One region of the Pedomonas sp. genome, then DNA from elsewhere that is predicted to be linked to it. Evidence: riboswitches for the same ligand, from Rfam matches in the RefSeq annotation. Region 1 holds a riboswitch; the other holds the start of a gene.
What was found. A riboswitch is a leader RNA that binds a small molecule or an ion and turns the genes downstream of it on or off. The one in region 1 is predicted to bind cobalamin.
Positions count from the first base shown of each region.

Region 2: linked by a shared signal. The riboswitch ahead of VIG90_RS10470 (TonB-dependent receptor) and the one ahead of VIG90_RS03145 (DUF1636 domain-containing protein) in region 1 are both predicted to bind cobalamin.

Region 1 covers NZ_DATBUP010000036.1:25,788-29,620, reverse strand. Annotated here, with positions in the region: gene VIG90_RS03160 (amidohydrolase family protein) at 1-446, opposite strand, end outside; gene VIG90_RS03155 (helix-turn-helix transcriptional regulator) at 540-1,355, shown strand; gene VIG90_RS03150 (hypothetical protein) at 1,360-1,602, shown strand; cobalamin riboswitch at 1,599-1,787, shown strand; gene VIG90_RS03145 (DUF1636 domain-containing protein) at 1,932-2,339, shown strand; gene cobT (nicotinate-nucleotide--dimethylbenzimidazole phosphoribosyltransferase) at 2,336-3,379, shown strand; gene VIG90_RS03135 (histidine phosphatase family protein) at 3,457-3,833, shown strand, end outside.
Region 2 covers NZ_DATBUP010000137.1:4,095-7,927, reverse strand. Annotated here, with positions in the region: gene VIG90_RS10470 (TonB-dependent receptor) at 1-1,708, opposite strand, end outside; cobalamin riboswitch at 1,875-2,119, opposite strand; gene VIG90_RS10465 (MFS transporter) at 2,407-3,813, opposite strand.

The sequences.
Region 1 (3,833 bases):
GAGTTCTGGAAGCAGATCTGGGCGTAGATGCCCATGTCATCCATCGCCTTCAGCCGTTCCTTGATCATGTGACCGCCCGGATGGCCCTCTTCGAGCGTCGGAAAGGCAAGGCGGCCGAGCAGCTTGTTGTTGTCGGCCCGGATGACGTTGCCGCCCATGGTGCCAAAGTCACGGTCACCGACGAACCAGCGGTCCGTGCCGTTGACCCGCCTGACATGCGGAACCTTGTCCTTGAGCGCCGCGGGAGCGCGCGAAGTGAACAGGTCAGGCGCCTCGGTGATATGGGTGTCGGTATCGACGATCTTGATCCCCTCGAGGGAGGGGTGCAGACCCGTCGACTGCGAAGCATAATCAACCTCGCGGATCACGCCGCCCGGCAGATAGCCCGCCGCCGACCAGTATTTGCGCGCATTCTGAGAGATATCGTCCTGTTTCGCATCCGCCATGTCTCACCCACTTTGTTTATTGATTGAACGGTCTCCCCTTTTGATACCAAGTCCTCGATTGACCGTATCATTCGGATCGGACAAACTTTGTGCATGAACGGCCAAACACTCATGTCTGGGAGCGACCCTGAGTTCAAGATGGTGCCGATGGTGGCCCCATCGATGCGCCCCTGCGCCGGCGCCATTCCGCAGGACGACTATGATCTGGACACGCCATGGCACTGCCATGACATGCATCAGCTCCAGTATGCCTTCAGCGGCATGATCGAAGTGGAGGATCGCTTCGGGAGCTACTTCATTCCCCGGGCGCTGGCGGCCTGGATCCCGGCGGGCGTCGTCCACCGCACCCGGATCCATCGGGTACGCTCTGCCTCGATCTTCTTCGAGCCCCACATGATCCCTGTTGCCGGAGACAGGATCCGCATCATCCAGGTCTCCCCGCTCATGCGCGAGATGGTGATGGGGGCGATGCGCTGGCCGCTCTATGGCGAACTGGACCGAACGGGCCACGCCTACTTCCAGGCGCTGGCCTGCCTGTGCACCGAATGGATCGAAGAGGAGGCGCCTCTGCGCCTGCCCAGTCTGCCCGACGAGCGGCTGGAAACGGCTGCCCTTTATACCCGCAAGAACCTTAAGACCTGCGATATCGCCACTGTCAGCAAGCATTGCGGTTTGTCCGAGCGTACCTTGCGACGCAAATTCCAGGCATCCATCGGGATGAGCTGGGAGCAATACCGGCAGCGCGCCAGACTCCTGAAAGCCGCGGCCCTGCTCAATGAAGGCAAGCTGCCGATCGGCACGATCGCTGCTGAGGTCGGCTTTGAGAGCCAAAGCTCCTTCGCCCGCGCCTTCAAAAGCCTGACCGGGATCAATCCCAAGGAATTCAAATCGTCCGAGCCAAGGCGTTAAGGGTATGGCGGCAATGGTGCAACCACGGTTGGGAGCGCCTCTGCACGGGAAGACGCCCAACAATGCTGATCTTCTTCAACCCAAGAACGCCCAAGAGGTCATCCTCGCTGCAAAGCGGGCTGCTTCCTCGATTTTCTTGCACACCGGCCTCACGGCAGATTTCAAGGCTCCGCATCAGGTCGGCGCGCTGCACATTCCGGATAGGACAACCAGACGGGTTGACGGCATGGCGGCAACATTCCTATGACCCCTCGTGCAACAGGTTCCCCCTTAGGGGGATGAAAACGGGAATGGGGTGCGAATCCCCGGCTGTCCCTGCAACTGTCAGCGGCAAGTCTTCGGTCACAGAGCCATTGGGACACCCTCCCGAGAAGGCGACCGGCAAGGCGATGACCCGCGAGCCAGGAGACCTGCCTGTTGCCGTCGTCTTTCGGCTGGCCAGGGAGTGCCGGGCGAACGGGACCTCCCGCAGGACGACATGAGCGCCCATTGAGTTGCCGCAGCAACGCGGCAGCACGAAGGGCATCTGTTGTGAACCATGGCCTGCGCTGCCCGCAGGCCGACGGGAGAGGCATTATGCTCACCCCAGTTGAAAATGTAGCGGCCGTTGTCGTTTGCAACACCTGCCGTCTTGCCAAGGATCAGCCCTCTGACGACGAGGGACGGCGCGGCGGGCGACTGCTGGCCGATCTGCTACGCGACGTACAAAAGGCGCGACCGGACTATGCCGCCGTCGCCATTCAAGAAATGCCCTGCCTGTTTGCGTGCGGCGAGCACTGCACCGTGCACCTGCGCGCACCAGACAAGATCAGCTACGTGCTCGGCCGTTTCGCGCCGACGCTCGAAGATGCAACCGCCATTCTGGATTACGCGGCCCAATATGCGGCGAGCCCGGAGGGCGTCGTGCCGTATCGCCAGTGGCCCGAAGGCGTGAAGGGTCACTTCATCACACGCATGCCCCCGGCCGGATTTGTTGCAGAATGACTTCGTTTCCTGATCGCGCTGCGCTTGACGCGGCGCTGGCTGCACTTCCCGAAGCGGATACGGCGGCTGTCGAGCAGGCACGCGCACTCCAGAGGTCCCTCTGCAAACCGGAAGGCTCGTTGGGACGGCTGGAAGAAATCGCCCTGTTCATGGCGGGCTGGCAAGGCACGCAGCACCCCTGCCTGCGCCGGGGCCAGACGGTGGTCTTCGCCGGCAACCATGGCATCGCCCGGCACGGGGTCAGCGCCTTTCCGCCCGAGACGACGCGCGACATGGTGCTGAATTTCGAGCGCGGCGGCGCAGCCATCAATGCGCTCTGCGGCGTTGCCGGCTTCGAGTTTCAAGTGGTCTCGCTGGAGCTGGACTGCCCGACTGCCGATTTCACGGCGGGTGCGGCCATGACCGAAGCCGAGGTGCTGAGGGCCCTCTCGATCGGTGCGCAGGCGATCAGCGCCGACACGGACCTTCTCGTCATCGGTGAGATGGGCATTGCCAACACAACGACGGCAGCGGCGCTTGCCTGCCTGATCTATGGCGGTGCGCCGGCAGAATGGGTGGGCCGTGGCACCGGCGTCGACCCACTGGGGGTCCAGCGAAAAATCGACGTGGTGAGGCGAGCGGTTGCGCTCCACGGCGACACCCCGCGCATGGCGCTGGACCTGCTGGCAGCCGTGGGCGGGCGCGAACTGGCGGCCATGGCAGGCGCGGTTCTTGGCGCTCGGCTGAGGCGCATTCCGGTTCTGCTCGATGGCTTCATCTGCTGCGCTGCCATAGCGCCGCTCGCTGTTCAGAATCCGCAGATCATCCAGCACTGCCTGGCCGGACATCAATCCGAAGAGCCGGGGCACCTGCGGGTCCTGCAGCATTTCGGCCTGTCGCCGCTGCTGCAGTTGAACATGCGCCTGGGCGAGGCCAGCGGCGCTGCTGTTGCAGCCTTGCTGGTCAAAGCCGCCCTCGCCGCGCACAACCAGATGGCAACGATCGACGAAGCGCTCAGCGGCAACCTGCCCCAGCGCCGCGCGACAGCCTTGGCCGGATGACCGGGAAGCGCACCGAGGGACAGCATGCCCCGCAGGCTGTGGTCGCGGGTCAGGGCCCCGCCGCCTGGCCCTTGTGGATGCTCCGGCATGGGATGCCAGCACAGACCGGGGCCATGCTGGGCTGGACGGACAGCCCCTTGTCGGCCCTGGGCGAGAGGCAGGCTCGGGCTCAGAGCGAGCGCCTGTCCGCACAGGGCATTACGCAAATCCTTTCCTCAGATCTGGCGCGCTGCCAGGCGACGGCCCGGATCACGGCCGAGCGGCTGTCCGGTCAAAGCCAGCCGGCGCTGACCGTTGCTCTGAGCGCTGACCTGCGCGAGTTGAATTTCGGCGCATGGGACGGGCAGCCGGCTGCATCCATTGCACCGGATGCCCTTCGGGACTTCTATGCAGATCCGGATCGATGCCCGCCGCCGCAAGGTGAACGCTGGTCCGATTTAACGGCCCGTGTGAG
Region 2 (3,833 bases), on a different contig from region 1:
AAAGATTGGCCCCGAAGGGAATGTCAACCGGGGTGTAGGCGATACTGCCGCGCGCCAGGTGCCTTGGCGTGCGGTCACGCTGCAGGTCGGACCCGGAGTTGCGCGACCGGGTGTAGGTGTAGCTCGCAGCCAGCTGCCAGCCGCCATTAAGGCGTGCGGTCAGCTGCAACTCTGCCCCCCGCACGTTCACGCGCTTGTCGACATTGACGTAGATGCCGTCCGGAAATGCGGGGTCGGTGTAGCTGATGTCGATCAGGTTATCGATCCGGCGCGCGAACAGCGTTGCCTGCCAGTTGAGGGCCGTCTGCGCGATCACGCCGCCCGCACTCAAGTTAACGCCGAGGCTCTCCTCGGGGGCAAGGTTCGGGTTGCCCTTCTCGCAGCAGGGGTCGATCTGATAGAGCTGCGAGGCAGAGGGCAGGAGGAACGACGAGCCGCCGCTCGCCTCGAGATAAAGATATTTGCTCACATCAAAGCGGCCCGAGGCGTTCCAGACCGTTTTTTTAGCGCCGCTGCCGTCGTTGTAACGCAGACCGGCGGCAAGGCGGGCGCGCTCAATGAGGTCGTCGGTGGTGCGGATCTGGAAAATGCCGGCATGGACCTCCTCCTTGGTCGTGGCCGTAAGCAGGACGTCGTCACGTCCCTTGAAACTCTGGTTATCGTAGCCGATCAGATACTCGAAGCCGGGGTGTAGCCGCAGCCGGGCGAGCGCGCTGCCGCCATAGTCCTTGAAGCCCCAGTAGGTACCCGCCGGATAGAGGACGACGGGTGCGCCGGTTGCCACATCGTTGCGGATCTGGACGTAGGCGGTGTTCCAGTCGTGATAATAGGCCTTCAGGTAAAACTGGACGGTATCGCTGCCCACATAATCCAGGCGAAGGCTCGCGATTTCCTCGTTGCGGTCGTTCCGGCTCTCGCGCACGCGTGTCGGTGAGAGGTTATCGAGTTTTGCCTCGGTGTGCTGATACTGCAGGCTCAGCAATACATCCGACCCGAAATCATACCGATACTTCCCGCCGACCGACCAAAGCTCATAGCCGCGTTTGCGGTCGGTCGCACTTGGTTCCATCACGCTGTAGGGGCGATATCCATCCGACTGGTTGCGCGAGGCCCAGGCGACGAAGCGGTGGCCGTTCATGCCGCCACGGACAAAGCCGTCCACACCGGTGCCCGCACGGCTGTCGAGAGTGCCGTTCACCTGTCCGCCGAATGTATCGCTGAACGAGCGGGTGACGACGTTGATGACACCGGCGGCAGCCTGCGTGCCATAGAACAGGCTCTCGCCGCCTTTCAGCACTTCGATACGCTCGACCATGCTGGCCGGGAGCGTGTCATTGGGCGACGTGCTGCCATAAAGCCGGTTGTTGATGCGCACGCCATCAACCGTCCACAGCACGTCCTGTGTCCGTGACCCCTGAAGGGACAGGTCCACATAGCTGAACGGACCGCTTCCCGGCTTCACGTAAAGGCCGGGCACCGACTGGAGGGCGGCGGCAACATCGACCGCACCGCTCCTCTGGAGAGCCTCCTCGCTGATCGTCTCGAGGTCGTGTCCGTAGCGGGCCAGCTCCTGCGGGAGCGTTTCCTCGACGCCGACGCCCGTGACGATAATATCCGGGCTGTTGTCTGCTCGAGCGGCCTTAAAGGCAAAGAGAAGGGTTGCGGCAAACGCCGCTTGAAAAAGATCGCGGGAGTGCATGTCACTCATACCCCGTCGGCGTCAGCGAGACCTGACGGGGAGCCTCCGCGCGAACGGCTGACGCACGCCTCCAGGCGGACGCCTGCAGCGCCCGGAAGCCCTTGTCAGTGCGGCTCCACCGCACGTGCGTCGCTCAGACGGAGTTCCGTGCCGCGGCCATCCCCTGGGCCAAGGCAAGAGCGACCAGACGCAGGCAGGTCTCCTGGCTCACGGGTCATAGCTTGATGCAAAGCCTTCCCAGGCCTCGCATGATTTAGCGTCCGGCCCAGTGGCTGCCGGCGCCCTTCTTGGGTCGCCAGCGATATGCATCGCGCTCGCCGCTTACAGTTGCAGGGACAGCCACGGATTTGGGTGATCGCATCACCCGCACCGTATTCCCTATTAAGCCCTTCTCAGGGCACCGGCGCGATCACGAAGCAGCCAAAAGCCGCTTCGACAGCGGGTATACGCAATCGCAACGAACAATCCAAGCCACTTTCATACTCGGCGTCGTCCTGTAAAGAACGCGGACGTCGCGCGTCCTTGCTGAGATTAAACGCTGAATTTAAAATCGGCCTGAAGGAGTTGGCCCGCGTTTGCGTCAGATCGCGCAAAAGCAAAACAAACCGGCCGGACACGCGCGAGCGCCGCTGTGCCCTTGGCGCAGCGAGCGGCAGGCGCTCAGAGAAAGCAAGCCCGCTGCTCGCCCTCTGCCGCGCGACAGGAGGTCAGGCCGCTTCAGCGTTATCCAAAACCAGCTTGCCGTATGCCTTGAGGCCGCTGAAGGCGAACATGGCGCCCGTGACCGTTGAAAAGGCCGCAACGACGGCAAGCGAGGGACCAAGGTCGCTCATGCCGTCAAACAGGACAGCGTTGATCAGCGGCACGACAGCCGTGCCGATCGACAGTCCGACAAGGCTGTTGGCCAGAAGAAAGAGTGCGGCGTTGGTCGCCCGCATCCGGTTGGGCGTGGCAAGCTGAAGCGCTGCCACCGAACAGCCGAAATAGGCGTGAAAGAAGAAGCACGCCGGGGCGAACATCAGTACGACCAGAAGAGCGCTGGGCATCAATGGCGCGCAGATGGCCGGCACTGCAACCGCCAGCGTCGTCAGCGCCACAACCCGTAGATTGGCGTCAAAGCGGCCCCGCAGAGCCATGCGCTCGGCGAGCAGGCCCCCGCCGATCGAGCCTGCGCTGCCGAGGACCAGGAACACCAGGCCAAGATGCCAGCCGGCCTCGCCCGGCGTCAGTCCAAAGCTGCGGATCAGCAGCGTTGGATACCAGGCGCTCATGCCATAGCCCATGATCCCAAGAGCGCAGGAACTCAGGTAAATGCTGATAAACACGCGCGCGTGGCGGCGCAGGTGGGCAAGCAGTGGCAAGATGCCGGATGCCTCCGGCGCGCTGCCTGTGCTGTTCAGGCTGGCGCGGCGCGGTTCGCGGATCATGGCGACCAGCAGTGCCACCACGATGCCAGGGCTGGCAACCAGCAGGAAGGTGGCCTGCCAGGGCCTCAGCGTGCCCAGAAGCGGCAGGGTGACATCGCCGCTGAAGGCGATCAGGTCGACGACTTTGCCGCCGATCATCAGCGCCGCCCCTGCGCCAATGGTGATACCGAGCGCATAGACCGCCATCGCCCGCGCCAGTTTCGGACGCGGGTAGGCATCGCTCAAGTAAGAATGCGCGGCGGGGGAAAGGGCCGCTTCGCCGAGCCCGACGCCCATGCGCGCGGCAAACAGCAGCGCATAGTTACCGGCCAGGCCGCAAAGGGCGGTCGCTGCGCTCCAGAACAGGACGCCGGCGGCGATGATGCGCTTGCGTTGCAGTCGATCGGCGAGAAGCCCGATGGGAACGCCCGCCACCGCATAGAGGAGCGCGAAGGCCATGCCCTGCAGCAATCCCATCTGCAGGTCGCTGATATCCAGATCGCGGCGGATGGGGTCGACCATGAGGCTGAGGATCTGCCGGTCGACGAAGGAGAGAATATAGGCCAGGAGGAAGATGACCAGGGCGTAGTTCGCCTGTGCGGGGGTGACCCCTGAGGCTGGGACGGACGTTGGGCTGGAGGTTGGACCGGATGTCGGTTGAGACACCGGCCTGGAGGTCAGAGTCGTGCCGGACTGTTTGTCGGCCATAGGAATCAGCCTTTTTTCTG